Regions from separate parts of the Bradyrhizobium sp. USDA 3364 genome, predicted to be linked through region 1. Evidence: predicted binding sites of a transcription regulator. Region 1 holds the regulator's gene; each other region holds the start of a gene.
What was found. Region 1 encodes LexA, which represses DNA repair genes until DNA is damaged. Its sites were predicted from a motif close to TGTTCNNNNTGTGTTCNG; they were not measured.

Region 1 (10,326 bases):
CCGCACCGCGCTCGACGGCGATCAGCGCGCAATCGCAACCGCACTGCTCACCGGCCGGCGCGATGCGATCACGACGCCGGTCAACGATGCGATGTTCATCTCGGGGCTCGGCCATGTGCTGTCGATCTCCGGCTACCACATGGCTGTTGTCGCCGGCGTCGTGTTCTTCACGATCCGCGCGCTGCTTGCGCTGTTTCCTACGCTGACGGCGGGACATCCGATCAAGAAATGGGCGGCAGCGGCCGCGCTCATCGCTGCGGCGTTCTATCTGCTGCTGTCGGGAGCCGAGGTCGCGACGCAGCGATCCTTCTTCATGACGGCGGTGGTGCTGATCGCCGTGATCGTCGACCGCCGCGCGATCACCTTCCGCACGCTGGCGGTGGCGGCGCTGATCGTGCTCGCGATCGCGCCGGAGGCGCTGGTCCACCCCAGCTTTCAAATGTCGTTCGCCGCGACGCTCGGGCTGGTGGCGCTGGTGCAGATCGGACTGCCGAACCTGCTGGCGTCGCCCGACCATTCGGCGACTGCGCGCGTTGCGCTGTGGGGCGGGCGTGAGCTCACGATGCTGATGCTGGCCTCGCTGGTGGCGGGGCTGGCGACGACGCCCTACGCCGCGTTCCATTTCCACCGCGTGACGCCCTACGGGCTGCTCGCGAACCTCGCGGCGATGCCGGTGGTGTCGGCGGTCGTGATGCCCGCCGGCCTGCTCGGGCTCGTCGCCATGCCGTTCGGATTCGACGGCGTGTTCTGGGCGATCATGGGGTTCGGCATCGACTGGATGATCCTGGTGACGCAATGGGTCGCCGCGTTGCCGGGCGCAGTCGGGCGGATGGCGGCGTTCGGTGTCGGGCCGCTGATCGCGGCGAGCACCGGCATCATCCTGCTCGGCCTGTTGCGCACGCCGCTACGCTGGTCGGGGGCGATGCTGCTGGCGGTGGCCTCGGTCTGGGCAGTGCGGGTGCCGCTGCCGGACGTGCTGATCTCCGCCGACGGCCGGAACGTCGCGGTGCGCGGCGGCGACGGGCGGCTGCACCTGATGCACAGCGCCAAGGATGCTTTCCTGGTCAAGGAGTGGCTGGCGGCCGACGCCGATGCGCGGACCGCCACCGATGCGTCGCTGAGCGAAGGCGTCTCCTGCGATCCGAGCGGCTGCGTGACGCAAGGGTCCGGCGGCGGCTTCATCGCGCTGGCGACACGGCCGGAGGCGCTGGCCGACGATTGCGAGCGCGCAGGCTTGATCATAACGGCGCGGCCGGCGCCGCGGGGCTGCGCGGCCTCGGTGATCGATGCCGAGCGGCTGCGGCGCCACGGGGCGCTGGTGCTGCGGCGGAGCAGGGACGGCTACACCATCGATGCGGTGAAGCCCGGCGGGATCGACCGGCCGTGGTCGCCGGCGGTTCCCGGCGACGGCGAGGCCGAGACCACGTTGCGCGTGCCCGCCACCGCGCCGCGACCGGCCGTCGATGCGACGCCGGCCGAGAGCGATCTGCAGGGCGAGGATTAGGCGTTGTCGGGTGAGGGGCCCGTGGGCAGCTCGAACAGGCCGAGATGGTATTCGTCGGAGTCTGGGCCGCCGTCGGACTTCTTGACGAGGGTGAAGGCCGCCTCGGGAAACTGCTCCCAGACCTTCAGGTCGTCAGCCGTGACCGTCAGCCAGCCGAACCGGAACATGTAGCGGCCCGGTTCCGTGACGCGTCCAGCCTTTTGCCATGTGACCTTATCGACCACCGCGCACGTCCTCCGTGCACGATGATGCGCCAAGGCGCCCGCCGACGCAAATCTCCTTCTGCGCCCCGGAACCGGATGTCCGGGGTCGCTCGAAATCGCTTAGGTCACTCGCCGCCGAATGGCTCATTCCACGGCGACGATGCGTTCAACCCAAAAACAGCGACGCGAATGCGGAGGGCCGCCGCTCCACGACCTTCGGCTTCTGCTCGACCGGCGGGTGCAGGGCCGGCAATTGCAGCACGCTGACGCGCTGTCCCTCGACGAGCTGGGTCACCAGCACATGGCTGCCGTCGGGGAATTCCACCGCGTCGTGATGGCGATCAGGAACGTCGGGCTCGACTTCGTTGAACACGCCGACGCGGAAGTTCATCGTCTTGGTCCAGATCCAGCGGCTGTCGTAGCGAACGTTCTCGGCGAAAGCGAGCTCGGTGCCCGGCAGCATGCAGACCGCGACAGTAGGATCGTTCTCCGAAGCAAAGCCGCGGGTCGACGTTCCGCGGAAGGTCGTCGTGATCAGCGTCTCTCCAACAATGGCGGGGCGCGATGCCACGGCGTGCAGACTATAGTCACACATCGGATGGCTCCTCATTGGAGGTAGCGACCCGTGCCTCTCCTTGAGGCATTGGCCTCTACCAGAGTGGACGATAGCGAACGAGTGTCTGCTCGTTTCTGGGCGATTGTACGACTGGTCCGAGACAGCTCCGATCACAAACACGCGACGCTGCGCGAGAGGTATCGGACCGCACCGGGCAGGCCGCTTGCTGCGCTATCCTCCAAAGGAACGATCCGACCTCTCGCTCGTTCCTCGCCGCCGCAAGTATTTGCTATTCAGTATTTGCGATAAAGGCCGATCAGCTTGCCCTGGATGCGGACCCGGTTCGGCGGCAGGATGCGCACCTCATAGGCGGTGTTGGCCGGCTCGAGCGCGATCGATGCACCGCGGCGGCGGAAGCGCTTCAGGGTGGCTTCCTCCTCGTCGATCAGCGCCACCACGATGTCGCCGGTGTTGGCGACGTCGTTGCGCTGGATCAGCGCCATGTCGCCGTCGAGGATGCCGGCATCGACCATCGAGTCGCCGCGCACCTCCAGCGCGTAGTGCTCGCCAGCGCCGAGCATGTCGGGCGGCACGCTGATGGTGTGGCTGCGGGTCTGCAGCGCCTCGATCGGCGTACCGGCGGCGATCCGGCCCATCACGGGGACCGCGACCGGACGGTTGCCGTCGTCCTCGGCGATCGGCGGCGTCGAGGGGCGCTTGCCGAGGGTGCCTTCGATGACGCTCGGCGTGAAGCCGCGGCGGCCGTTACCGCCGCCGGCCGAGAGCTCGGGCAGCTTGATGACCTCGATGGCGCGGGCGCGGTTGGGCAGGCGGCGGATGAAACCGCGCTCCTCCAGCGCAGTGATCAGGCGGTGGATACCGGACTTCGAGCGCAGGTCGAGCGCATCCTTCATCTCGTCGAAGGAGGGCGGTACGCCGGCCTCTTTCAGACGTTCATTGATGAAACGCAGAAGTTCGTACTGTTTGCGCGTGAGCATCTCGAGTATTCCCCCGGTTGATAGCGTCGTTCGATTCCGAGACTCTTCAGTGGGGCCTGCAGGCCGGGCCTGACCTCAGGAGCATTGTGCTTGTTGCAAGCGCTCCCTGGCGGCCTCCCGTTTGTAGACACCAGTACTCGAAACAAATCATGAACGGACACTATATGTTCGATATGTGTTCCGCAACCACTTAATTTCCGGTGAACGTGTTCGGCGATGCGCAATCGGCGCGCCCGCGAGAGCCTCATTCAGGCAGTGTCAGGATCTCGCATTCAGATCCTTTGACCGCGGCCGGCGCAAACGGCGGACGCACGAGAAGTGCCCGTGCCGCAGCGAGATTCCCGAGCAGCGATGAGTCCTGCTGCATCACGGGCGTGGCGATCAACGTGCCGTCCTCGCGCGCCTCGAGACGCGCCCGCAGATAGTCCTCGCGCTGGTCGTTGGCGGCGAGGTCGCGGCCGAGCAGCGCGGCCGCGCGTGCGTGATGAATCGTTTTTCGACCGCTCAGTGCCCGAATCAACGGCGCCAGAAACAGGAAGGCGCACACATAGGAGGACACCGGATTGCCGGGCAGGCCGATCACCCGCATGGCGCCGAGCCGGCCGTGCATCATCGGTTTGCCCGGACGCATCGCGATCCGCCAGAACGCCATCTCGACGCCCTCGGCCTCCAGCGACTGCTTGACCAGGTCGTGGTCGCCTACCGAGGCGCCGCCGGTCGTGATCAGGATGTCGGCGCCGGTCTCGCGGGCCCGGCGGATGCCGGCGGTGGTCGCGTCCACGGTGTCGGCGGCAACCCCGAGATCGACGGTCTCGGCCCCTTCGGCGCGGGCCAGCGCCCGCAGCGCATAGCCGTTGGAATAGACGATCTGGCCGGGACCGGGCCTTGATCCCGGCATCACCAGCTCGTCGCCGGTCGCCAGCACCGCGACCTTCGGACGGCGGTGCACCGCAAGCTCCGGATAGTTCATGGCGGCCGCCAGCGACAGCGCGCGGTCGGAGAGGCGGCTGCCGGCGGCGAGCAGCACGTCGCCCTCACGGAAGTCGACTCCGGCGGGGCGGATGTGCCGTCCGGCGGTTGCCGTCTCGGTGATTGCGATGTGGTCGCCGTCAGTCCGGGTGTCTTCCTGGATGATGACGGCGTCGGCGCCATCGGGGATCACGCCACCGGTGAAGATCCGCACCGCTTCGCCGGCGCCGACCGTCCGTTCGAACGGCCGGCCGGCGGCGACCTCGCCGATCACCCTGAGCCGGGCCTTTAGGTCAGCCGCATCGGCGGCACGCACCGCGTAGCCGTCCATCGCCGACATCGGCTGCGGCGGCTGGGTGCGCAGCGCGGCGAGGTCCCGCGCCAGGGTGCGGTGGTAGGCGGCATCAAGCGCGACCATCTCCTCCGGCAGCGGCGCGGCACCGGCGAGGACGGCGGACAGGGCATCGGCAACCGGCATCAAGGCCACGCTCGGAGCTCCTTCATTCGCAGTGTTCAAATCCCAAGTGCAGTGAGAGCCCTCGCCACGTCATCCGTCGATGTCACGTGGATGGCATGAAGGCCGCGCGCCCGCGCGCCTTCGATATTGGCCGCCAGATCGTCGAAGAACAGGATCCGCGACGCCGGCACGCCGATGGCTTTTACCACATGATCGTAGGCCTCGGCGTCCGGTTTCCGGAAGCCGATGCTCGAGGACAGGAAGACGGTCCGGAAATGGCTGAGCAGCTCGGCATGGATGACCGAGAAATGCGCGACGTGGGCCGGATTGGTGTTGGAGAAGGCGTAGAGCGGCATTCGTTTGGCTGCCGCCGCAAGCAGCGGGGCGATGCCGGGCATCTCGCCGGCGAAGATCGCGTTCCAGCCTTCGAGGAACTCGGCATCGGTGATGTCGATGCCGAGCGTCCGGCGCAGGTTTTCGAAGAACGCCGCATCGTCGATCCGGCCGATCTCGTGATGCCTGTAGCTGTCGTCGACGACAAAGCGCGTGGCGAGCTCGGCCGGCGCGCAGCCGGCATGCCGCGCCCAGTGCGCCATCACCTTCCCGAAGTCGATGTCGAGCACGACGCGGCCGATATCGAACAGCAGCGCGTCGACGGAATTGGGGGAGAGTTGCGAGGTCATTGCATGAAACGGTGTACGAGAATTGCGGGCAGGCGGCAATGTCCCCGATTTGTGCAGCAGTCACGCGACCATACGCATGCGACCAACCTCCCGCCATCCTGCGAAAGGACCTGTACGGCGCGGCTGACATGCAGGCGGGTCTCTCCGTTCGTCGTCCTGGCGAAGCCCTGGACCCATAACCAGGTCCAGTTGTTGAAGTGAGCTGTGGTCCCAGCGTCGCACGACAATGTACAGCTCGGGTAATGGGTCCTGGCCTTCGCCAGGACGACGGCGGTGGATGGTTCTCGATTCAAGATGTCAAACAATCGGTGTCATCACCGCTTTCGCGAAAGCGGGTGATACAGTATTCCAGAGGCAGTCGTTATGTTGCGCAATCGGCGTTCACCGCATCTCGACCCGCGTCCGTGACGATCGCGATCCGCCCCTCGATCGGGTGAGATTTCGGATTTATGGCATTGAGTGACGCTTCTGATAAAGCGAAGTATTTCTACTGCGGGGGCTTGCGCCGCCGAGCAAATCAGTGATTGGCCATTCGGGCGTTGGCGCACCAGGCGAGTTGGTGACTTGACGGGCCGGCGTTCTACATCCGGGACAGCGCCAGACCGAAATAAGCGATCAGCGCGCCGGTGCTGAGAACGATGACGACCAGCGCTTGCTCCGAGCGTGCCTGCAAGGTTTTCCGGGTCACGGCGATGACGCTCCATCTTCGTAAATCATTCTATCCAACTAACGTGGGTTAGCATCCGTTCCGGTTCCTGTCCGGGAACATGTCCATCAGCCTTGCGGGCACGTCGAGTCCCGAAATGAGCAACATCGGTCGCATTGAGATACGGCGGACGGCGTTGGCTCTGGCCCCAGAGGGATGGCAAAAACCTGACCTGTACGGATGTATGAGGGCAACGGGGTTCACGACTTCGACCCGTATGACTCCGGTACTCCAAAGGAGCCGAGCCATCTGTCGGAGCAAGGTCTAGGATGGCGTAACCAAGTTGCTTTGGCCTCAGCGTGTGCCCCCTCGCTGGGGCCTTTCTTTGGGACGCCGATGTCGATGGGCGACGACGAACATCGCCGGGTGGCGTTGCCGCGGGATCACCGTTCGCCCAGATCGATCTGCGTCAAGATGCCCTGTCGGAGCGCGAGGCGGACCAGCTCGATATCCGTGCCGACGCCGAGCTTGTCCTTGATCATGGAGTGCAGGTTCGCGACCGTCTTGGGACTAAGGTGCAGCGTCTCGGCAATCTCGTCGGTGGTGTTTTCCGCGAGCAGCATACGCAGCACCTCGAACTCCCGCGCGGTCAGGAGGTCTGCGGCTGCGGCCTCGCCGGCGAGGTGGCTGAGCGCGAGTTCGTGGCCGATATCCGGGCTGATCGCGATCTTGCCTGACAGCGCATCCATCACGGCATGCACCAGCGTCTCCGGCGGGCTGGTCTTGGTGACATAGCCGCTGGCGCCGGCGCGGATCGCCTGCACGGCGAAGGCCGCGTTCTGGTGCATGGTGAACACCAGGATCTTTGCGCGCTTGTCCCATTGCCTGAGGCGCCGGATGGCCTCGATGCCGCCGATGCCGGGCATCGACAGGTCCATGATGACGAGGTCGGGCCCGGTCTCCTTGTAGAGCCGGTATGCCTCGACGCCGTCGGAGGCTTCGGCGATGACCGAGAGGCCCGGCTGCTTCTGCAGCATCGACCGGTAGCCCTCGCGAACGACGGCGTGGTCGTCGACCAGCATGATGGTTCGCGCTGCATTGCTCATGCCGCGCGCTCCACGGTGTCGGCATTTGAGCTGGCAGCGACGGGGACGACGACGCGGAGCGAAGCGCCGTTGGGCTGTCCGGCCTCGAAGCTCAGCCGCCCGCCCAGCGCCGCGACTCGCTCGCGCATGCCGAGCAAGCCCATGCCGGACTTGAACAGGGGATCGCCGGAGGAATCGCCAAGCCTGCCATCATCGTCGATCGCGAGCACGATTTCGCCGTCGCCGCCATCGGAAGCCGCTTCGCGCATCTGAAGCCGCAGCAGCACGCGCGTGGCGCCGGCATGTTTGGCCGCGTTGGTGAGCGCCTCCTGCACGATGCGGTAGAGATTGGCGCTGACCGAGGAGGGAAGGTGCGCGAACGATCCCGATGTACTGATCTCGAATCGCTGATGTCCCCGGCTGCGGCCGTTCCAGCCGGCGATCAGCCCTTCCAGGCTGGCCGCAAGTCCGAGTTCGTCGACATCGGGCGGACGCAACCGGAAGAGGGCGCCGCGCAACGTCTCCATCATGTCGGTCGCGGTCCGCGCGATGCCGTCGCATTCGGCGAGCAGGGGCGGGCAATCCTCGGCCGCGGTCAGGCGCGCCGAGGCGGCGAGGGCGCGGATGGCGGCCAGCGACTGCCCGAACTCGTCATGCAGCTCGCGCGCGAGATGCGCCCGCTCCTCGTCCTGCACCAGGATCAGTTTTTGCGTCAATGCGTTGCGCTCGGAGAGCGCGGTGGCGAGGTGCTCGGCGAGCTGGTTGAAGACACTGCCGATCGCCGACAGTTCGGCGAGATCGAACGGCGGCAGGCGCGCGGCGAGGTCGCCTGCGGCGATCCGCTCCAACCCGTCGCGGATCAGACGCGTCGGACGCAGCGCGCGCGACAGCGCCGCGTAAACCATTGCACAGAGCAGCGGCAGCGCAATCATGAGCACGGCCATCAGCCGGCCGGCGTCGTGCCAGGCTTCGGCGGTCAGCACCGCCGGATCGACCCAGACCACGGCCTCGCCGATCGCCTGCCCGCGCGCAACCACCGGGCGCACGGCCTCGCGGCCGGGATCGAACAGGCGGCGATAGAGCGCCGCAAAGGCCTGCGGCGGCGCGGCCGTATCGGTCTGCGCGCCGCCGCAGAAGCGCTGGCTGATCTCGCCGCCAGTGCTGCGAAATGCGAGGCACAGCCCCGGCGCCATCGCCGAGGCCGCGACGCCCTCGAGATTGGGGAATTCGGCGCGCGCATTGTTCAGCCATTGGGTCTTGCTCTGCTGCAGCTCCAGCGTCCTGGCGGCGACATCGGCAACGGCAGCGATCCTGGCGCGCACCGCGCGGTCGGCGTCGATCAGGAAGTAGCCGGCGATGGCTGCAAAGCAGAGCGTCGACACGGCGGCCACGCGCAGCGTCAGCCGTAGTTTCAGATCGCGTCCGGACCAATTCCACATTGGCGTATCCTTGAGGTCGCAGACGGGCCTTGCGCCCGGTTGCGGGCAGGGCCGTCGCGCGCATTAAACGGCAGAACGGACGGGTCGAGAAGCGCCGCCTTGGGCGTTCTTTGGGTGCGGACCGCTGTCGTGAAATTTTCCCGGCACCGGCCGGGAGGCGCTCCGCTGCGGCCGCGGCGCCCGCCGGACTACGACCGACTTGTCCGCACCAGAACTCGAAAGGCCCCGATCATGCGCTCCCGTCTCGTCTTGCTCGCCGTCGCTTTGAGCGGCCTCCTGATCGGAATCGTTCCGCTACGCGCGGAAACCGGCGCGGCGGCGGCACCCCCGCTCAGCGTCAGCATCGAGGATTTCAGCTATCTCGACACCTCGGGCGAGGCGATCGACCAGACCGCTGCACATCGGAAGCGGCTCGATGCGTTCACGCATGCCCTGCGCGCCGATGTTGCCGCGGAGCCGCGCTATCGGCTGGTCTCGCCCGCAGACGAGGCCCAGATCAAGGTGGTCGGCGGCGTGCAGAAGATGAGCACGCTGGTTCAGTGGGCCAAGGTGGCGGTGATCGACGTCGGCGCGAGCCGGGTCCTGTACGAGAAGCTCTACACGTTTCGCGGTGACAATGACGAGGCATGGGACCATGCGCGGATATTCGTGTCGCGCGAGGTGCGTGGCGCGCTTGCGGCCGCGCTGCCGCAGGCACAGACCGCAGCCTCAGAGCCGACCGGGCTTGCGGTGTTCGAGTTCGAGCTCGAGGATAACTCAGCGGCACCGGGGGCAGGCGCTAACGGCTCCGACGCCGTCACTCTGGCCGACGTGACCAAGGGCGTGCGAGACCGGCTTGCGCAGTCGGGCCGCTACCGCCTGGTCGATATCGGCAGCGCGATCACGGAGCCGGTCAAGGCGCACGCGCTGCGCGATTGCGACGGCTGCGAGGCCGCGATTGCGCAGAAGCTCGGCGCAGATCAATCGCTGATCGGCGTGATCAGGCGGGTCAGCCGGACCGAGTACACGATCGGCTTCCAGGTCCGCGACGCGCGCAGCGGCGCGGTCGTCGCGCGCGGCGACAGCGGCCTGCGGATGGGCGCCGATTATTCCTGGACCCGCGGCGCGGTCCGCCTGGTCGGCGACCGCCTCCTCGAGGACGGGACGCAGCGGTAGTCGCACCATAGCAAAGCGCGATAGCTGCTAGACACACCGTCAGCTATCGCCGGGCTCACGTGTGGGCTATCACGTCGGCTGATCACCGCACAGGAGCCGCCGATGCGTTTGCCCGCCGTCCTTTTCGCTTTCACGCTCGCCGCAGGCCCTGCGGCGGCCGAAGAGCTGTCGGGCACGTTGCAGAAGATCAAGGAGACGAAGAAGGTCACGCTCGGCTTTCAGGAAGCCTCCGTTCCCTTCAGCTATCTCGACGATAGCCAGCGGCCGATCGGATTCGCGCTCGACATCTGCCTCAAGATCGTCGATGCGGTGAAGAAGGAGCTCGGCCTGCCTGATATCGTCGTCGACTACCTTCCCGTGACCTCGTCGAACCGCATCCCCCTGATGGTCAACGGCACGATCGATCTGCACTGCTCGGCGACCACCAACAGCGCCGACCGCCAGAAGCAGGTGACCTTCACCAACACGCACTTCCTGAGCGCAACACGGTTCGCCGCCAAGAGATCCCTCGGCATCAATGCGATCGACGACCTGAAGGGCAAGTCGGTCACCGCCGTTGCAGGCTCGGTGAACCTCACGCAGCTGATCAAGGTCAATACCGAGCGCAAGCTCGGCATCAACGTCCTCCCGG
Region 2 (10,326 bases), 3.3 Mb from region 1:
GAAGGCAACGCGCACCTGCGCCTTCACAAGCACGTCATCGCCGCGCCGGACCTCCTGCGCGAGCATGATGGAGGCGCCCTTCACCGCGATCGGCCAGGTCACGACGTCGAGCATGTCGTCCATCCGCGCAGGCTTGAGGAAGTCGAGCGTCATCGAGCGCACGACGAAGGCGAAGCCGCCGGTCTCCTCCTGCGCCTCCTCGAACAGCGCGTTCTGTTCGGCGCCCATCAGACGGAGATGATTGGTGCGCCCGCGCTCCATGAAGCGCAGGTAATTGGCGTGGTAGACGATACCGGAAAAGTCGGTGTCTTCGTAATAGACGCGCACCTGCATATGGTGGCGGCCGTCACGGATCTGGCCGTCGATATGGGGTAAGGTCAATTGCGGCCCTCGATTGAGGTCGTTTGAGCATGATCTCTTCGGAAAACCGCTGCGCACTTTTCCGGATCATGCTTTGGAACGACGATCGTGTTGCGCAAATTCCTCGATCACGCAAGCGCGATCAGGACACCACCGGCCCTTTGGCGCCGAGCGTGACCTGCACGATCTCGGGCGGCACGCCGAGCCGGAACGGCATGATGCTGCAGCCGAGGCCGCCGGAGACCACGACGTCGCATTTCAGCTTGATATGGCCGTAGGCGAGCCGCATGCCGTGCTTGACCGGCACCGCCGGCGACCAGCCCAGCAGCCGGACCTGGCCGCCATGAGTGTGGCCGGACAGTTGCAACGCGACGCGCGACGGCACGCGGAGCGCGACGTCGGGCTCATGCGCGAGCAGGATCACTGGCGCGTCGTCGGTGACTTTTGCGAGCGTCGCGTTGAGATCGTCGACGCCGATGCGCCTGATCTCACGATAGCGCCGTGCCGGCAGATAGGCGAGCTGATCGCCGAGGCCTGCGAGCCAGAACGGGCGGTTATCCTTGGCGAGCCGCACCGCGTCGTTCTCGTAGACGGGAATGCCCGCGCGCTCCAGCGCGCGGCGGGCGACCGGCGTGCCCTGCCCCTGCCGCTGCACCGTCTTGTCTTCCCAGTAATCGTGATTGCCGAGCACCGCATGCACGCCGAGCGGCGCCTTCAGGTCCTTGAGCACCGCGGCCCATTCGGAGGCCGGGATGAAGCGCGTGACGTGACGCAGCCCGGCGACATAGTCGCCGAGCAGCACGATGATGTCGGCGTTCAGTGCGTTGGTACGCTCCACGATGTCAGCAATGCGATCGAGCGACATCCAGGGATCGCAGGCGTGGATGTCGGCAAGCGCGGCGATCCTGAGCGGAAAGTCGGCAGGCCATTGCCGCGGCGACAGGTCGTAACGCGTGAGCGTGAGCCGGACGACCGGCTCGCTCAGGCCGTAGGCCGCGGTCGAGGCGGAGGCGGCGGTCAATCCGCCGAAGCCGCGAAGAAGATGACGACGTGAAATCATGGACGTACGATCGGTGATGCCTGATCCATGATAGGCCCTTCGATTGGAGCGAAATTGGGCCGCGTTTGTGCAGACCGCCGGCAGAGACGTCGCAATGGTTAGTGAGCAAGGTTACCGGCACGCGCGACGCGCTGCATCAACACGTCTTTTCACGTCTTCGAGAGCGTGGGTTTAATCCTCGTCGCCATTGCCGCCGAACAGGCCGAACTGCGAGGGATCGCGGTTCGGCTCGGCGAGGCCGAGATGGCGGAAGGCATGCGAGGTCAGCAGCCGCCCGCGCGGAGTGCGCTGCAGATAGCCGCACTGAATCAGATAGGGCTCGATGATGTCCTCGATCGCATCGCGCGGCTCCGACAATGCGGCCGCCATGGTCTCGACGCCGACCGGTCCGCCGCCATAGTTCAAGGCGATGGTGGTGAGATAGCGCCGGTCCATCGCGTCGAGCCCGGCGCTGTCGACCTCGAGCGCGCTCAGCGCCCGGTCGGCAATGCCGCGATCGACGGAATCGGCATCCGCGGCCGATGCAAAATCGCGCACCCGGCGCAGCAGGCGGCCGGCGATCCGCGGCGTGCCGCGGGCGCGGCGCGCGATCTCGTTGGCACCATCGGGGCTCATGCCGATGTTGAGCACGCGGGCGCCACGGGTGACGATCTTCTCCAGCTCCTCCTCGGTGTAGAAATTGAGCCGCACCGGAATGCCGAAGCGATCGCGCAAGGGATTGGTGAGGAGCCCCGCACGCGTCGTCGCGCCGACCAGCGTGAACTTCGACAGCTCGATCTTCACCGAGCGCGCCGCGGGGCCTTCGCCGATGATCAAATCGAGCTGGAAATCCTCCATCGCGGGATAGAGCACCTCCTCGACCGCCGGGCTCAGGCGATGGATCTCGTCGATGAACAGCACGTCGCGCTCTTCCAGATTGGTGAGCAGCGCGGCGAGATCACCGGCCTTCGCAATCACGGGGCCGGAAGTGGCACGAAACCCGACGCCGAGCTCGCGCGCGACGATCTGCGCCAGCGTGGTCTTGCCGAGGCCCGGGGGCCCGACGAACAGCACGTGATCGAGCGCCTCGCCGCGCTTCTTCGCGGCCTCGATGAAGATCGAGAGGTTCTTGCGCGCCTGCGCCTGGCCGACGAATTCGGTCAGCGACTGCGGACGCAGCGCGGTGTCTCCGACATCGTCGGAGCGGCGTTCGGGCGTCACCATGCGGGAGGGCGGGTTCACTTCGACAATTCCTTAAGCCCCAGCCGGATCAGCTGCGCGGTCTCGGCCCTTTCACCGGCGCTGCGCGAGGCGGCGGCGATGGCGGCGGCGGCCTGCGGCTGGCCGTAGCCGAGATTGACCAGCGCGGAGATCGCATCCGTCACCGGGCGCGGCGCGCGGTTGTTGTCGATCGCGCCGGAGAGGTGCACCACCGCGGGATCGACATCGGCAAAGCCCGGCGCCTTGTCCTTCAATTCGCTGACGATGCGCTCGGCAACCTTCGGCCCGACCCCCGGCGTGCGCGCCACCGCGGCCTTGTCGCGCAGCGCGATCGCATTGGCGAGATCGGTCGGCGGCAGCGTACCGAGCACCGCAAGCGCGACCTTGGCGCCGACGCCCTGCACGGTCTGCAGCAGGCGAAACCACTCGCGCTCGTGATCCGAGCGGAAGCCGAACAGCTTGATCTGGTCCTCGCGGACATAGGTCTCGATCGAGAGCACGGCGGCTCCACCCGGCGACGGCAGCGCCTGCAATGTGCGGCTCGCGCAATGCACCTGATAGCCGACGCCGCCGACATCGAGGATTACATAATCCTCGCCGTAGGAATCGATCAGCCCCTTCAGCTTGCCGATCATCATGTGCTCCGGCGCTTGGCGCTCGCAGCGCGTTCAGTGAGGGACGCACAAGCGAAAGGGTTCCCTCCCCCCTTGCGGGGGAGGGTTAGGGAGAGGGGTAAGCCCCGGGCGCTGACTTCAGCGAAGTGACGAGGACCCAGCAACGAAGCGCGCGAGATAACTGGGCGCGGTGCGAGCGTTGTTCGCGCACTGCGTCGCACGGTCGCGCAAGCGGTACCCCTCTGCCCAACCCTCCCCCGCAAGGGGGGAGGGAGCCCGACCAGCGTGCCCTCCTCACTTGGGCCGATCATAGGTTTGCCACCCTGAGCCGCAGCGCGGTGCTCTGGCGGTGATGCGCGTGGGTGATCGCGACCGCGAGTGCGTCGGCGGCGTCGGCGGACGGCGGCTCGGCTTTCGGCAGCAGGATCTTCAGCATCACCTGTATCTGGTTCTTTTCGGCATGACCGGCGCCGACCACAGTCTTCTTGACCTGGTTCGGCGCGTATTCGGCGACCGAGATACCGAACATTGCGGGCGCCAGCATGGCGACGCCGCGTGCCTGGCCGAGCTTCAGCGTGGCGACGCCGTCCTTGTTGACGAAGGTCTGCTCGACCGCGGCCTCCGCCGGTCGGTAGTCGCCGAGCACGGCGGCCAGTCCCTCATGGATCGCCAGCAGCCGGCTCGCCAGCGGCAGATCGTCCGGTGGCTCGACCGAACCGCAGGCGATATAGACGAGACGGTTGCCTTCGGTCTCGATCACGCCCCAGCCGGTGCGGCGGAGACCCGGATCGATACCGATGATGCGGACGGGAGAGCGAATCGGCTGGGATGTCATCGGGTAGTGATACCGCCTGCGCCGGGAGAACGAAACACAAACGGAGGCGGCGTACCCGGGAAAGCTTTCGTGCCTCTGATCCGGGGCCTATCCCTTGAGATCGCATGCCGAACCATGGGTCCCGGCTCTGCAGCGCACCGCTAACGCGCTGCGCCGCGTCCGGGACAAGCGTCAGCCGCCCATTTTGGCGATCAACGCGTCGGACACCTCGAAATTGGCGAACACGTTCTGCACGTCGTCGTGCTCGTTGAGCAGGTCCATCAGCTTCAACAACTTTTCGCCGGTCTCGTCGTCGACCGAGACCGTGTTCTGCGGCTTCCACGTCAGTGCCGCCTTGCGCGGCTCGCCGAACTTCGCTTCCAGCGCTTTTGCGACCTCGCGGAAGGTGTCCTGGGAGGCATAGACCTCGTGGCCGCCCTCGCTCGACACCACGTCGTCGGCGCCGGCCTCGATCGCGGCGTCCAGCATCGCGTCATCGGAAGCGACCTTGGCGTCGTATTCGATGATGCCGGTACGGTCGAACATGAAGGCGACCGAGCCGGTTTCGCCGAGATTGCCGCCCGATTTGGTGAAGAAGGAGCGGATGTCGGAGGCGGCGCGGTTGCGGTTGTCGGTCAGCGCCTCGACGATGACGGCGACGCCGCCGGGGCCATAGCCCTCGTAGCGGATCTCGTCATAGTTCTCGCCCTCATTGCCCGCGGCCTTCTTGATGGCGCGGTCGATGTTGTCCTTGGGCATGTTCTCGGCGCGGGCCGCAACCACGGCGGCGCGCAGCCGCGGGTTCATCGCCGGGTCCGGGGTGCCGAGCTTGGCCGCAACGGTGATTTCGCGGGCCAGCTTGCCGAAAAGCTTCGACTTCTGGGCATCCTGCCGGCCCTTGCGGTGCATGATGTTCTTGAATTGGGAATGGCCGGCCATGCGACGTCTCTTCGGAGCTTAGGGTCTGAACAGGGTGGAAAACGCGGCCTTATAGGCCCCTCACGGTCAAAATCAAAGGTCGGCGGGGGAGCCCTCTGGCGGAAGAATACTACCGCATGCCGGAATATGAGGCACTTGTTAACCATGACTTCATGCCCCGATGCGAGGATCGCGCCATCTCGCCGCAACTTCCACAGCCCCCAAAGAGCCCCCATGGCGTTCGGTTTGTTTCGAAAGCAAGTGCCGGAGCCGGCCGCGCCGGCCGTCGCGCCGCAGGTTCCAGCCGCGGCCGCTGCGCCCGGCGTCTCGACTGAGACTGATTCGGCCAAGGAGATCCTGGAACTACTGGAACTCGAGCTCGGCGCGATGATCCGCCAGCTCGAGCGCGCCGCGAGCTCGGTCGCCGACGGCGCCGAAGCGACGGCCGGCAAGCTCGCGACCATCCGCGCCCGCACCGACGCGCTCACCGGTCGCAGCAGCGATGCGCAGAGCACCGCGACGACGTTCTCGGAAGCCGCCGGCCGTTTCACCCATTCCGCCGAGGGCATCGGCGCGCAGGTGCGCAGCGCGAGCCAGCTCGCCGACGACGCCGCGGCGGCGGCGCGCGAGGCCACCGCCAATGTCGATCGCCTGCGCGAATCCTCCGCCGCGATCGGCAATGTCGTCAACCTGATCGCGCAGATCGCGCGGCAGACCACGCTGCTCGCGCTCAACTCGACGATCGAGGCGGCGCGCGCCGGCGCCGCCGGCAAGGGCTTCGCGGTGGTCGCGACCGAGGTCAAGGCGCTCGCGGTGCAGACCCAGAGCGCGACCGAGGAGATCACCCGGAAGATCGAGGCGTTGCAGAAGGATGCCACCGGATCGGCGGACGCCGTGCACCGCATCTCGCAGGCGATCGAAAAGATCCGCCCGGTGTTCGAAAACGTCAACGGCGCGGTGGCCGAGCAGAACCAGATCACCGGCGAGATGGGCCAGAACGCGGCTTCCGCCTCCCACTTCATCGTCTCGGTCGGCACCAGCGCCGACGAGATCGACAGTGCGACGCGCGAAGCCGCGGCACATGGCGACAATGTCGCGAAGGCCGGCAAGGCCGTCACTGCGTTCGCCCAGAAGCTGAAAGCACGCTGCGCGGGGCTGCTGCGCCAGAACGAGCGCGGCGATCCGCGCAAGAACGAGCGCCTGCCCTGCAGCCTCAGGATCGAGATCACGACCGCGCGCGGCATCGTCATCGCGCCGGTCTACGAGATCGCGCTGGACGGCATCCTGATCGGCGGGCCCGATGCCGAGAAGCTCCCGGCCCATGAGACCCTGACCGCGACCTTGCAGGATGTCGGCGCCTGCCGGATCAGGATCGGCGACCGCTCCAAGGCGGGTGCACAGGCCCGCTTCGAGGCGGCGACCGCCGAGTTGCGCGAGAGGGTCGAAGACCGGATGTGGGCGATCCACGAGGAGAACGCCGAACTCGTCACCCGCGCGATGGAAGCAGGCCACGCGCTGAGCAAGATCTTCGAGAACGGACTGGCGAGCGGTGCCGTCACGCTCGAGGACATGTTCGACACCAATTATGTCGAGATACCCGGCAGCAATCCGGTGCAGTACCGCACCAAAATGCTGGATTGGGCGGATCGCGAACTGCCCGCCTTGCTGGAAGCGTTCCTCACCAAGGACCAGCGGCTGGCGTTCTGCGCCACCGTCGACCGCAACGGCTACCTGCCGGTCCACAACAAGATCTACTCGCATCCGCAGCGCCCGGGCGACGTGGCATACAACACCGCCAACTGCCGCAATCGCCGTATCTTCAACGATCCCGCAGGCCTCGCCGCCGCCCAGAACCAGCGCGCCTATCTCGTCCAGAGCTACGCGCGCGACATGGGTAACGGCACCACCGTGATGATGCGCGAGATCGACGTGCCGATCCGCGTCCGCGGCCGGCACTGGGGCGCCTTCCGCACCGCCTACAAACTCTGAGCAGTGCACGCTCAGGCAAGACCGCCTTCGCGAATCACGCTTTAGATCGGAATGGGGAATGCTGCGGCGGCGCGACGGGCCGCTGTCACGGAGGAAGTGCGAAATGTCGGCCGCGCAGCTTGCAGTTCTCGACACATCATCGAACCGGACGCTGGCCGAACGGCTGGTCGACCAGCTCGCCGACCGGATCGGCGGCCTCGGGGTCGAGCTTGCCGACATCGCCGGCAACGTCCAGGAGGTCGCGAGCCGCGTCGCCAACCAGTCGGAGCGGTTCCATCATTTGCAGGAGACCGCGCAGACGATGGTCGCCGCCAATCACGACATCGCCAATGCTTCCCAGGCGGTGCAAACGACTGCATCCGCCGCGGTCGGCCAGATCGCGGAATCGCGTCATGTGGTGGAGACGGCGGTCAGCCACATCGCCGAACTCGTCGCCGCCGTCGGCCGGATCGAGGCGCGGCTCGCGGCGGTCGGCTCCGCGCTGAGCCAGGTCGCCAAGGTTTCCGGTTCGATCGAGGCGATCGCCAAGCAGACCAACCTGCTCGCGCTCAACGCCACGATCGAGGCCGCGCGCGCCGGCACCGCCGGCCGCGGCTTTGCCGTGGTCGCAAGCGAGGTGAAGAACCTCGCCGAGGCGACCCGCCAGGCGACGCATCAGATTTCCGACACCGTGCGCGATCTCGACGGCCAGATCGGCAGCCTGATCGGCGAGAGCAGCGACGCCTCGCTGCGCGCCAAGAGCGCCGGCGAAGGCGCCCAGCAGATCTCGGGCATCATCACCCGCGTGCAGGAAGGCTTTTCATCCGTCGGCGCCGAGATCGGCAGCGTGGCGCGCGCCGCGACCTCCAATCTCGGTCATTGCGACAGCGTGATCGCGGAGCTGAACGAGCTCGCCAAGGGCGTCGATCTCTCCTCGCGCGACCTCAAGCACGCCGACGGACGCGTGGCAAAACTGCTCGAGCTCTCCGAGAGCCTGATCGTGACGATCGCCGACAGCGGCGTCGAGACCACGGATACGCCGTTGATCCGCGTCGTGATCGAGACCGCCAAACAGATCTCCGAGCTGTTCGAGACTGCGGTCGCGCGCGGCGAGATCACGCTTGCGCAATTGATGGACGAGAACTATCGCGAGATCGCGGGCACCAATCCGAAGCAGTATCTGACCGACTATGTCAGCTTCACCGACCGCGTGCTGCCCGCCATCCAGGATCCGATCCAGAAGACCGATCCGCGCATCGTGTTCTGCGTCGCCTGGGCGCGGAGCGGCTATCTGCCGACCCACAATCCGAACTACCGGCTGCCGCAGGGGCCGGACCCGGTCTGGAACAACGCCAATTGCCGCAACCGCCGGCTGTTCAACGACCGCGCCGTGAGCAAGGTCGCGGCCAACACAAAACCCTTCCTGCTGCAGACCTACCGCCGCGACATGGGCGGCGGCAATTTCGTGCTGATGAAGGACGTGTCATCGCCGATCGTCGTGAACGGCCGTCACTGGGGCGCGTTCCGGATGGGGTTCCGGCAGTCGTAGGTCCGTAGCCCGGATGGAGCGAAGCGCAATCCGGGAGCAGTCTTTCAATCGGCGAGAATCCCGGATTTCGCTGCGCTCCATCCGGCTACAGCGACCGCTCTAGGCCCAGAACCCCGGCACCGCGGGCTCGAGCCGCCCGCTGGCGCGCACCGGCGCGACCTTCACCGCGAGCCCGGTCGCATCGTCGGTCTCGACCGCGACGCCGCTGAGCGTCGCAACGCCGCCGGCCGGTTCGAAACGGCCGGAGGGAATGCCGGTGAGGAAGCGCTGCAGCGGCTCCTCCTTCTGCATGCCGATCACCGAATCATAATCGCCGGTCATGCCGGCATCGCTCATATAGGCGGTGCCGCCGGGCAGCACCTGGTGATCGGCGGTCGGCACATGGGTATGGGTCCCGACCACCAGGCTGACGCGGCCGTCGCAGAAGAAGCCGACACCCTGCTTCTCGGAGGTGGCCTCGGCGTGGAAATCGAGCACGATAGCGTCGCAGCCCTGGCGCAGCGGGCAGGCCTCGAGCTCGCGGTCGATCGCGCTGAACGGATCGTTCGAGGACGGCTCCATGAAGACGCGGCCGATCGCGTTCAAGACCAGCGCGCGCTTGCCGTTCTTGGTGTCGACCAGGGTGGCGCCGCGGCCCGGCGAATGGCGCGGGAAATTCAAGGGGCGGATCAGGCGCGGCGCACGCTCGATGAAGACCAGCGCCTCCTTCTGATTCCAGGCGTGGTTGCCGAGCGTGATCGCGTCGGCGCCGGCGTCGAGCAGCTCCTGATAGATCGCCTCGGTGATGCCGAAGCCGCCGGCGGAATTCTCGCCATTGACGACAACGAGATCGAGCGACCAGTCGCGGATCATGCCGGGAAGATGGTCTGCTATGGCGGTGCGGCCGGTCCTGCCGACGACGTCACCAACGAAGAGAATACGCAAGGCTAGGCACTCCGGAAATCGAACGTCTTGCGCTCCGTTAGCACATAATCGAGCGGGACGTCGTGCGACAGCGCCGGGATAGCCTTGGTTTCCTGTGCAGCAAAGGCAACCCCGACCCCGATCACGTGCTTGGCCTTGCGCAGATGCGCAAAGGTATAGTCGTAATAGCCGGCGCCATAGCCGATGCGGTGGCCGAGCTTGTCGAATGCCGCGAGCGGCACCAGCATCACGTCGGGATGCACCTCGGCCGCGGCCGGCGACGGCTCGGGAATGCCGAGCGGCCCGAGCATCAGCCGGTCCTGCGGCGACCAGCTGCGGAAGGTCAGCGACTGGCCGCGCGCATTGATGCAGGGCAACGCGAGCCGCGCGCCCTTGTCGGCAAGCTTCTTCATCAATGGCGCCGGATCGATCTCGCTGCGGATCGGGGCATAGCCCGAGATGATCATGCCTTGCGTGATCTCGAACGGCGCGCCGCGCTTGGCGAGCGCTTCGGCGGCAGTCGGCGCGCTGCTCGTCGCTCAGCGCGTCGCGCTTGGCGAGAGCAAGCGCCCGAAGCTCGGCCTTCGATGGAGCTGCGTGCATGATCCATCTTCCGCTGTCGTCGTCCGCGACAACGGACGATCCATCATTCAAGAGACGCTAGCTTTCGTAAGGCCAGGCCACGGCGCTCGACGCCTCGCATCGCGGGGCACAACACTGCACCAAAATCGAGCCGCCGCAGCGCGACGACAAGGCAATAGCAAAAAACCAGTGCGAAGCCGCAGAGGCCGTTGGAGCGCTCGATCCCGGAGTTCCCTACGAAAGTAGGTGGGCACCATGTGTCCGGGTCCACGGACCCGGCCAGGGACAGTTCCCTAAAGGATCGATAAGGCCCCGGGGATATATGGCTCCTGACGCACGACGCAGCTTCGCGGGGGCT
Region 3 (10,326 bases), 5.1 Mb from region 1:
CTGGGGCAACTTCCTGACCCTGACGCTGAACTTCCTGATCGTTGCCTTCGTGCTGTTCATCGTGGTCCGCCTCATGAACCAGCTCAAGCGCGAAGCACCCGCGGCACCGGCCGAGCCGCCGAGGCCGAGCAGGGAGCAGGAGCTCCTCACCGAGATTCGCGACCTTCTGAAGTCGCGTGCGTAGAGCGTTTTCAAGCGGCGACACTGTCGCTGCAAGCATGCTGCGTACTGCCCAGCTCTGGAGCCTCATCATGCCAGAACAGGTCAAGCTGCCCCGAAAGCTATCGCAAGAACCCGGTGCTCCGTCCAGGTTGCGGCCGAGCCACCGGCGGGTCATCGAAGAACTCGACCGCTGGGCCAATAGCCCCGGCCTGCAGCCGCCGAGCGACGGCGACCAGCAGGACGACGACAAGCGCTAGAGCATGATCCGGAAAAGTGGAAACCGGTTTTCCGAAAAGAGCATGCTCAAACAAAGAGGTGAGATCGTGATGCGATTCCGTGGAAACGCATCATGATCTAGCCAGGTGAGAACGGCACCTGCGGTTACGACCGCAGCGCCGTCGCGATCAGCGCGGTCGAGGGAATCGCGAAGCTGTCGCCGACCCGCCTGCGCTCGATCTCGCTCCGAAGCGCGCGCGCGACCGCGGCGCTCCGGTCCGCATCGAGCCCGCTCCAATGCGGCATGAACTCGAACAATTTGTCGATGTCGGCGGGATTGGCGACATTGAGTTGAAAGTCATGGGTGATCTCGGCGACGACAGGATCGGAGAAGCCGGCGGCGATGACCGCTGCAGTGAGGCGGCCGGGATCGGCGAGTTCGGCGAGGCCCGCGACGGGCATCGGCGTGACGCTGTCGGGATAGAGCCGCCGGATAATCTGCGAGAGCAGGAGATGCACGGCGGCGCCGTCGGCGCTTTTCCAGACCGCCACCGCCACCGATCCGCCTGGTCGCGTCACCCGTGCCATCTCGCGCAGGCCGGCGCGCCAGTCCGGAAACAGCATCACGCCGAACACCGACACCGCCGCGTCGAAGGCGGCATCGGGCAAATCGAGCGCCTGTCCGTCCATCTGCCGCGCCTCGATATTGGGCAGGCCATGGGCGCAGACCCGCGCCACCATCCCGGCCGAGAAGTCGATCGCGGTGACCGCGGCGCCGGTGTGTGCGGCAGCGAGTGCTGCGGCGCCGGTGCCGGTGGCGACGTCGAGCACCTTCGACGACGGGCCGATCGGGAGCGTTGCGACCGCGGCGTCGGCGAACAGCGTCGTGAACGGCTGCGACTGCGCCTCATAGGCGGCGACCATCTTGTCCCAGTGTGCGGGATCGTTATACGGCAGCGGCTTCGCCTGCTCACTTGACTGCATGAATCTGGTCCTCGAGGCTTTGCTTGTGCTTGGCGAGCCGGCGCTTGAAATCCTTCGCGAGCGCTTCGAGCGTCACGGCGCCGAGCCGCTTCAGGAACAGCGCCTCGACCTCGCGAAACGTGTCGCCGAGCGCTTCGTTGACGGCCTGTTCGACCAGGCAGCCGGGATTCTCCGAGCGGTGGCCCATCGCGACGATGGTGGGCGCGCCCACCGCGCGATAGATGTCCGCGAGCGTGATGTCGGCGGGATCGCGCGCCAGCGTCCAGCCGCCGCCATGACCCTTCTCCGAAGAGACCTGCCCTTGCTCGCGCAGGCCCGCCATCACCCGGCGCACCACCACCGGGTTGGTGGCCATCGCCTTTGCAAGCTGCTCCGACGTGACCGGTTCGCCCGCTCCGATCATGTGGAGCAGGCCGTGCAGGACGCTGGACAGGCGGCTGTCGCGGATCATGTAACGTCATATGTTACATGATAGCCGAGACGTCAAGAGGGGTAATGCGTCGCAGGAGTCGATGCATTGATCCGATATTCGCGTGCCGGATTTGGCGGCGCCGCCCGTTTAACCCCCATCGGGGTCTTGAAAGGCGGGGGCGGTATCGTGGGCAATGTGGCGGTCGATCGGATGTTGCTGGATGCGGTGGCGCATTATGGCTCGGGCCGCGCGACGGAAGCCGATGCGCTGTGCGGCGATATCCTCACCGCGCATCCCGACCATGTTCCGGCGCTGCATCTGTCCGCGGTGATCGCCTTCGTGACCGATCGCGCCGCAGAAGGCGCGGTGCTGCTGAACCGGGTGTTCAGCCTCGATCCGCATCATGGCCCGGCGTTCGGCACGCTCGGCGATGCGCTCGCCGTGAAGGGCGAGCATGAAGGTGCGGTGGCGGCGTTCCAGCGCGGCGTGACATTGCGGCCGAAGGATGCCGGCCTGCACATCAAGCTCGGCGTGGCGTTGTGCGAGCTGTCGCGCTTCGACGAGGCCGAGACGGCATTTCGCCGTGCAATCGCGCTCGATGGCGGCCTGACGCGGGCGCGATTCAACCTCGCGGTCGCCCTGGCCGGGCAGCACCGGCTGGTCGAAGCAGAGCAGGCCTATCGCGAGGTGATCGCGCGCGATCCGGCTTATCGCGGCGTCTGGCTCAATCTCGGCAATGCGCTAACCGACCAGAAGAGGCACGAAGCGGCCGTCACGGCCTATCGGCGCGGGCTTGCCACGGATCCCGATAATCCCGGGCTTCACAGCGGCCTTGGTGCGGCGCTGTACCGGCAGGGCTTGCTGGAAGACGCGACCCGGCATTATCGCCGCGCGATCGCACTCGATCCCGACAGCATCGCGCCGCAGCGCCTGCTCGCCATGGTGCTGCACGAACTGGGCGAGCGCGAGGAGGCCGTCCGGATCTATCGACAGGTCTCCGCCCGCAATCCGTCGGATCACGTCATCCTCAACAATCTCGGCGCCGCCCTGTTCGAGCTCGGACAGGTCGACGACGCCATCGCCTGCGCCGAGCTCGCGCTGGCGCTGAAGCCGGACTACGCCGCCGCGCACACCAATCTCGGGATCATCTTCGAGGCGCAGAATCTGGTCGAGGCGGCGGTCGCGGCGCATCGGCGCGCCATCGAGCTCGATCCTCTCTATGCCAAGGGCCACGCTAATCTTGCGGTCGCGCTGCGCAATGCCGGTGAGATCGATGCGGCGCTGGTGGCCTCGCGACGGGCCATCGCGCTCGATCCCGATCAGGCGCTCGCGCATTACAACCACGCGCATTTCCTCCTGATGAACGGCGAGTTCGAGGAGGGATTTGAGAAATATCAGTGGCGCCGCAAGACCAAGCTGCTGAGCGACGGCGATCCCGTGTTCGACGAGCCGGAATGGCAGGGTGAGCCGCTGGCGGGACGCACGCTGCTGCTGTTCGCCGAATACGGGCTCGGCGACGCCATCCATTTCGTCCGCTATGTGCCGATGCTGGGGGGCAGAGGCGGCCGGATCATGCTGCAGGTGCAGCCGGCGCTGGTCTCACTGCTGCGGTCGATGCTGCCCGACGTCGCCGTGTTCGCCCGCGGCGAGCCGCTGCCGCCGTTCGACCTGCAACTGCCGCTGCTGAGCCTGCCGCGGATCTTCCGCACTACCGTCGGGACCATTCCCGCGGCGACATCCTATCTGCAACCGGATGCGATCAAGCTCGCGCGCTGGCGCGAGGCGCTCAGTGGCGTGTCCGCGCTCAAGGTCGGCGTGGTCTGGGCCGGCAATCCCAGGCACAAGGGCGACCGCCAGCGTTCGCTGCCGGCGGATGCCGTGCTGCCGCGGCTGGTCACACAGGGCGTGCAGCTCTACAGCCTGCAGAAGGAACCGCGGCCGGACGATGCGCCGGTGCTGCGGAATCTCGGCGCCGATATCGTCGACCTCGCGCCGACGCTCGGTGATTTCGCCGACACCGCGGCGGCGGTCTGCGCGCTCGATCTTGTCATCGCCGTCGACACCTCGGTGGCGCATCTCGCCGGCGCACTCGGCCGCCCGGTCTGGATGCTGTGTCCCTATGCGCTCGACTGGCGCTGGCTGCGCGACCGCGCCGACACGCCCTGGTATCCGACCATGCGGCTGTTCCGCCAGGACAAGCCGCAGGCCTGGGACCGCGTGCTGGCGCGGATCTCCGACGAGCTTGCCCGCGTCGCCGCCGGTGAGCGGGAGTTGCTGCTGCCGCCGACGGCTCGTTGACCGGCCGTCACACTGCGCTCATCCCCTGCGCGCCGCCGAGCAGCTTCACGTTGAGCCGGCCGCCGTCGAACAGCATCTCGTTCAGTGCTGCGTCGATGTCGTCAGGCTTGACATCCTGTCCACCGTCGCGGGCGATGCTGGCTTGCGCGATGCGGCGCATCAGCTCCTTGATGAAGGCGGCGCTGACGCCTTCGGTGCGCTGCACCGCCGCATCGACGACGGGCGGCTCGAGCGGCAGGCCTCTGCCGTAGAGCCGGATCAGCTTGCCGCGTCCGGTCTCGTCGGGCAGCGGCACCTCGATCGCCTGGTCGATGCGGCCGGGCCGGCCGGCCAGCGCGCTCTCGAGCTCTTCGGGGCGGTTGGTGGTCAGCAGGAACAGGATGTCGCAATCCTCCTTCAGGCCGTCCATCTCGTTCAGCAGCTTGTTGAGCAGCGATTCCTCGCAGGGGCCGCCCATGTCCTCGCGGTCGCGCGCGATCAGATCGACATCCTCGATCACGACCATGGTCGGCTGCAGCAGCCGCGCAAGGCTCATATAGGCGCCGAGCAGCCCAACCTGCTCGGCGGTGATGATCAGCGTGGTGTGGCCGGGCAGGTTGGTCGCGAGATAGCGAATGGTGTGGGTCTTGCCGGTGCCGGGCGGGCCGTACAGCAGGATACCCTTGCGGGTCGACTGGCCGAGCTTGCGCAGCAGATCGCGGCTTTCGACGAAACCGAGCACGTTGCGGTCGAGCAGCCGCAGCGTCCGGTCCGGCAGGATCACGTCATCGCGCGCAACCGTCGGCAGCCGATGCACGGTCACGCCGCGTGCGCGGCCGCGATAGTCCGGGGCATTTTCCAGCGACAGGATCTTGCCGCGATAGGATCGCGCCGTATGCACCGCAGCTTCCAGTTCGGCAAAGGTCTGCTGCACCAGGGCGTTTCCGGCGGCGCCCGCGGGCACCGCGAGCTCGATCCGCAAGCTCGGCTCGCTCTGATAATCGCGATGGTAGCTGAGCAGCACCGCGTAGCGCAGCTCTGCGGTCTGGCACAGCCACAAGCCGTTGGTGAGGCATTTCACCGGCTCGGCCTCCCCGACGTCGACGTCGTGATACTGCGGCGGCGCGATCGCCGGCGCGTTGCGGCTGTTTTCCATCAGCGCGGCGAAAGCGAGCGTCTCGTAGCGGTGTTCCTCATGAAGGCCGAAGAAATGGATCGGCGCATCGAACAGCCTGTCGATCGCGATCTGAACATCGGCACGCATGTGACCGGGAAACTGCCGCGACCGGGTCAGGATCTGGTTGCGCGGCACTCCGGCAAAATGCCAATCGAGTGCTATAAAGGCGTATCTGAACTCCTCGCCCGGCAGTTTTTCCGAACTGGCCCTGGCCGCGAGCAGGCAGTTGCTGCACAGGCAGACCGTCTTGCGGAAGAGAAAGACGTCCGTCACGGGTTCCAGTGAGCCGCAGAGGTGGCATGGCCGCGCCGCGTCGGCAGCCTCCGTCGTGATCGTTAACGGATGGCCATTGCTGCGGATCAATTGCTGGGCGGACTCCAGCAGGGCCTGGGCCACTGGCGCTGGATAGGGACCGCATGCGATTCCGTTGTGGGCCTCGATCCGTGCGGTAGCGGCAACCGCCTCTTTCCGGGATTTGCCAAATACCGTGCGCAGCAGGTTGCGGATGAACTCTATCGGTGTCTCGCTGTCGTCGTGAATGAAGAGCTTGAGCGGGCCGTTCTCGGCAAAGACGTCGTGCATGATCACCTCGAAACGCAATTGGAAACAACAAAGAACAAAATAAGAACATCACAAGGGTTCCTGCCCGTCAAGCGAAAGATTCCGCCACCTCATCCCTGGCGTGTGGCGCGCCGGTCGGCCGGCTCAGCCTGGAACGCGCGGCATGTGTAAACGCGGCTCAACGCCTGTGACGATTGTGTTGCGGCAAATGCCAAGAGATGGCCGTCACAGCGGCAAACTTCCGACACACCATCGGGGCGAAAAGGAGTATCCGACATGGCGCGAGCGCGAGAGCAGATTCCTCCCAAGGGTTTGCGGTCGCGCAGTTATTTTATGAGGCCCTCGTGTCGCACAAACTTCGCCTTGCGCTGCTTCTCGTCTTCACTTTGTTCGTCTCTCCCGCGCTTGCGCAGCCGGCCGCCAAGCCGGCGCCGCCGCAACCCGCTACCGGCGACGCGCTGACGCCCGAGCAGGCGAAACGTGCGCTCGACACGCTGCAGGACGACAAGAAGCGCGGCGAGATCATCAACACCCTGCGCGCCATCGCCAATGCCTCGCCGCAGCCGGCGCCCGCGCCCGAGCAACCGCATTCGCCGATCCCGCTCACCGCGGACAGCCTCGGCGCGCAGTTGCTGCTGATGGTGTCGGAGCAGGTCGGCGAGGTGTCGCGCGAGGTTGCCGGCGTCGCGCGCACGCTGACGCATTTCCCGGCGTTCTATTACTGGTTCGTGCGTACCGCCAACGATCCGGACGCCTATGGCCTCCTGATCGACATCGCCTGGAAGCTGGCGCTGGTGTTCGGCTGCGCGCTGGCCGCCGAATGGGTGGTGTTCCGCCTGATCAAGCGGCCGGTTGCGTTCCTGGAGCAGCGGCTGCCGCAGGCCGAGCGGATGCCGGTGCCGGTGCTGGCCAGCGCCGATCCGCCGTCGTCGGTTGCCGACGTCACGCCGACACCCGAGTTGCAGCGGCGCCGGCTCAGCCTGGCGCGGGCCTGGCAGTCGCTGATCCGGCTACCCTTCGTGCTCGGCCGCCTGCTGCTCGAATTGCTGCCGGTGCTCGTGTTCGCGGGCCTCGCCACCGCGCTGCTCGGCACCGAGATCGGCGACCAGTCGACCACGCGGCTCGTGATCCTCGCGGTCGTCAATGCCTATGTGTTCTCGCGCGTCTTGATCTGCGCGGTGCGCGCGCTGGCGGGGCCATTCGGCCTGTTCCGCGTCCGGGCCGAGACCGCGGCCTATATCGAGATCTGGGCGCGCCGCATCGTTGCGGTCGGCGTCTCCGGCATCGCCTTTGCCAATGTCGCGCTGCTGCTCGGGCTGCATCGCGCCGGCTACGCCGCGCTGATCCGGTTGGTGATGCTGGTCGTGCACCTCTTCATCGTCGTGATCATCCTGCAGTGCCGCCGCCAGGTCGCCGAATTCATCCGCGCGCCGGCCGATCGCATCGGCCTTGCGGCGCGGATGCGCAACCGTCTCGCGGCGCTCTGGCATGTGCTGGCGATCGCGCTCGACCTCGCGCTGTGGGCGGTGTGGGCGCTCAACATCCGCAACGGCTATTCGCTGCTGCTGCAATATTTCGTTGGCACCATCGCGGTGCTGTTGGTCACCCGCCTGGTCACCATGGTGGTGCTCAGCCTGATCGATCGCGGCTTCCGCATCAGCCCGGAGTTGATCCAGCGCTTCCCGGGGCTGGAGACCCGCGCCAACCGCTATCTGCCGCTGCTGCGCAAGGTGGTCACGACGGTGATCGCCTTCATTGGCTTCGTCGCGCTGCTCGAGGTCTGGGGCGTCGACGCCATCGTCTGGTTCTATGGCGGTCAGATCGGCTCGCGCCTGATCTCGGCGCTGGTGACGATCGGCATCGCCGCGCTCGCTGCCGCAGTGATCTGGGAGGTCGCCAATGCGCTGATGGACCGGCAGATAGACTCGCTGTCGCGCGAGGGGCATTACGCCCGCGCCGCGCGCCTGCGCACCTTCCAGCCGATGCTGCGTACCGCGCTGTTCTGCATGATCGTCGCGGTGGTCGGGCTCACTGCGCTGAGCGAGATCGGCGTCAATGTCGCGCCGCTGCTCGCCGGCGCCGGCATCGTCGGCATCGCGATCGGCTTCGGTTCGCAGAAGCTGGTGCAGGACCTCATCACCGGGTTGTTCCTCCTGATCGAGAACACCGTGCAGGTCGGCGACACCGTCACGGTGTCGGGCCTCTCGGGCGTGGTCGAGAACGTCTCGATCCGCACCATGCGGCTGCGCGCCGGCGACGGCTCGGTGCACGTCGTGCCGTTCAGCGCGGTGACCACGATCACCAATTCCAGCCGCGGCGCCGGTAATGCCGCGGTCAGCGTCAACGTGTCCTACAAGGAGGACACCGACCGCGCCGGCGAGGTGCTGAAGGACATCGTCGCCCAGATGCGCCAGGAGACGGCGTATCGCGCGCTGATCCGCGGCGATCTCGAATTGTGGGGCGTCGACAAGGTCGACGGCTCGGTCGTGACCATCGTCGGCCAGATCCGCTGCACAGACAGCGGCCGCTGGTCGGTGCAGCGCGAGTTCAACCGCCGCATGAAGCGGCGCTTCCAGGAGGAAGGCATCGAGATCGCCTCGATGGGCCAGACCATCCTGATGCAGCTCCCGCCCCCCTCCGAGCCTGATGGCAGCGCGATGCCGCGCCGCGCGGCAGGCTAATCTGGCACGCTATCGGCGCGTCTCACGGTCGCGATACGTCTCGCGACCGTGAGACGGCCGCACCGCTTCTGAAGCCTGCGCTCGGCCACGGCCGGCCGGAATCCCGCCGTTCCCACCCATTCCTTGCGATTTCCTTGCTGGCACAGCGCTTGCTGAACGCATCAGCGAATGCGCGGCAAGACGCATTGCATGACTGAACCGCAAAGCCAGAAGGAAGGAAACGCACATGGAGCTTGGCTACTTCACCATGCCCTCGCACCCGCCGGAGTGCGGATTGAAGGAGGGTCACGACTGGGACCTGCAGACGCTGCGCTGGCTCGACGAGCTCGGCTATCAGGAAGCCTGGATCGGCGAGCATCACACCGCGCCCTGGGAGCCGCATCCGTCGCCCGATCTGCTGATCGCGCAGGCGCTGCTGCAGACCACGAACATCCGCATCGGGCCCGGCGGCTTCCTGCTGCCGTATCATCACCCCGCCGAGCTCGCCAACCGTGTCGCGATGCTCGATCACCTCTCGAATGGGCGGCTCAACTTCGGCGTCGCCGCCTCGGGCCTGCCGAGCGACTGGGCCATGTTCAACGTCGACGGCATGTCCGGCCAGAACCGCGACATGACCCGCGAGGCGCTCGAGATCATCCTGAAGCTCTGGACCGAGCCCGCGCCGTTCACGCACAAGGGCAAGTACTGGACGGTGAGCAAGCCGGACACGATGTTCGACTTCCTCAAGCCGCACATCAAGCCGCTGCAGGGGCCGCATCCGCCGATCGGCGTCGCGGGGCTGTCGAAGAACTCGGACACGCTGAAACTCGCCGGCGAGCGCGGCTTCATCCCGATGAGCCTCAACCTCAACCCGGCCTATGTCGGCAGTCACTGGGAGTCGGTCGAGGCCGGTGCCGCCAAGACCGGCCGCAAGCCGAGCCGCAAGGACTGGCGGCTGGTGCGCGAGGTGTTCGTGGCGGACACCGATGAAGAGGCCTGGAAGCTGTCGACCGGCGACATGATGGGCAGGATGATGGGTGAGTACTTCCTGCCGCTGCTCGGCCATTTCGGCTTCAAGGACTATCTGAAGCACGCGCCCGACGTGCCCGACAGCGACGTCACCGTCGAATATTGCGCGCGCCGGAATTGGATCGTGGGCTCGCCCGCGACCGTCACGGAGACGATCGAGAAGATCTACCAGGAGGTCGGCGGCTTCGGCGTGCTGCTGGTGTTCGGCTTCGACTACAAGCACAAGCCGGAAGCCTGGCGGCACTCGCTCGACCTGCTCAAGAACGAGGTGATGCCGCGGCTCAAGCATCTCGGCGCCGAGTTCGAGAAGGCTGCATGACAGCTGCGCAGGGTGCGGGGCTTGCCTCGTACCCTGCGTCACATATGTTGGGCTGAGTGTATTCTACGAGGTATGCGGCATGAGGGTCGACGCGCAGAGTTTCAAGCAGGCGATGCGGCATTGCGCTGGCGCGGTGGCGCTGGTGACCGTCGGCCGCGAGCCCGGCAAGCGCACCGGCCTGACCGTGACCTCGGCCTGCTCGCTCTCGGACAACCCGCCTTCGGTGCTGGTTTGTGTCAACCGTAACGCAAGCGCGCATGCCCGCATCCTTGAGGAACGCCATTTCGTCATCAACTTCCTGAACGAGGAGCACGCGCTGCTGGCGCTGACCTTCTCCGGCCAGAAGGGCGTCAACGGCGACGACCGTTTTTCGTTTGGGCGCTGGACCACGGGCGCCACCGGCGCTCCGGTGCTGGAGGATGCCGTCGCGGCGTTCGACTGCGTGCTGAGCCAGGAGCTCGAGACCAAGACCCATTCGATCTTCATCGGCGAGGTCCAGCACGTCCGCGCCGTGACCACGGTCGATCCG

Region 2: a site for LexA is predicted at 4,095-4,112, ahead of ruvC (crossover junction endodeoxyribonuclease RuvC). Genes of this name have one in related genera too.
Region 3: a site for LexA is predicted at 5,841-5,858, ahead of ACVILL_RS09645 (ATP-dependent Clp protease adaptor ClpS). Genes of this name have one in related genera too.

Annotation. Positions count from the first base shown of each region.
Region 1 covers NZ_JBSRYG010000002.1:7,144,679-7,155,004, reverse strand. Annotated here, with positions in the region: gene ACVILL_RS33565 (ComEC/Rec2 family competence protein) at 1-1,504, shown strand, start outside; gene ACVILL_RS33560 (hypothetical protein) at 1,501-1,728, opposite strand; gene ACVILL_RS33555 (hypothetical protein) at 1,874-2,302, opposite strand; gene lexA (transcriptional repressor LexA) at 2,557-3,261, opposite strand; gene ACVILL_RS33545 (molybdopterin molybdotransferase MoeA) at 3,506-4,717, opposite strand; gene ACVILL_RS33540 (HAD family hydrolase) at 4,744-5,370, opposite strand; gene ACVILL_RS33535 (response regulator) at 6,460-7,122, opposite strand; gene ACVILL_RS33530 (histidine kinase) at 7,119-8,540, opposite strand; gene ACVILL_RS33525 (DUF2380 domain-containing protein) at 8,772-9,695, shown strand; gene ACVILL_RS33520 (amino acid ABC transporter substrate-binding protein) at 9,798-10,326, shown strand, end outside.
Region 2 covers NZ_JBSRYG010000002.1:3,797,041-3,807,366, reverse strand. Annotated here, with positions in the region: gene ybgC (tol-pal system-associated acyl-CoA thioesterase) at 1-381, opposite strand, end outside; gene ACVILL_RS17920 (metallophosphoesterase) at 503-1,420, opposite strand; gene ruvB (Holliday junction branch migration DNA helicase RuvB) at 1,592-2,641, opposite strand; gene ruvA (Holliday junction branch migration protein RuvA) at 2,638-3,255, opposite strand; gene ruvC (crossover junction endodeoxyribonuclease RuvC) at 3,542-4,069, opposite strand; gene ACVILL_RS17900 (YebC/PmpR family DNA-binding transcriptional regulator) at 4,241-4,987, opposite strand; gene ACVILL_RS17895 (methyl-accepting chemotaxis protein) at 5,201-6,955, shown strand; gene ACVILL_RS17890 (methyl-accepting chemotaxis protein) at 7,059-8,483, shown strand; gene ACVILL_RS17885 (TIGR00282 family metallophosphoesterase) at 8,583-9,407, opposite strand; partial or broken gene ACVILL_RS17880 (5-formyltetrahydrofolate cyclo-ligase) at 9,410-9,989, opposite strand; RNA gene ssrS (6S RNA) at 10,159-10,319, opposite strand.
Region 3 covers NZ_JBSRYG010000002.1:2,076,436-2,086,761, reverse strand. Annotated here, with positions in the region: gene mscL (large conductance mechanosensitive channel protein MscL) at 1-184, shown strand, start outside; gene ACVILL_RS09665 (hypothetical protein) at 252-419, shown strand; gene ACVILL_RS09660 (class I SAM-dependent methyltransferase) at 544-1,362, opposite strand; gene ACVILL_RS09655 (Rrf2 family transcriptional regulator) at 1,349-1,813, opposite strand; gene ACVILL_RS09650 (tetratricopeptide repeat protein) at 1,985-4,072, shown strand; gene ACVILL_RS09645 (ATP-dependent Clp protease adaptor ClpS) at 4,080-5,810, opposite strand; gene ACVILL_RS09640 (mechanosensitive ion channel domain-containing protein) at 6,134-8,470, shown strand; gene ACVILL_RS09635 (LLM class flavin-dependent oxidoreductase) at 8,697-9,797, shown strand; gene ACVILL_RS09630 (flavin reductase family protein) at 9,877-10,326, shown strand, end outside.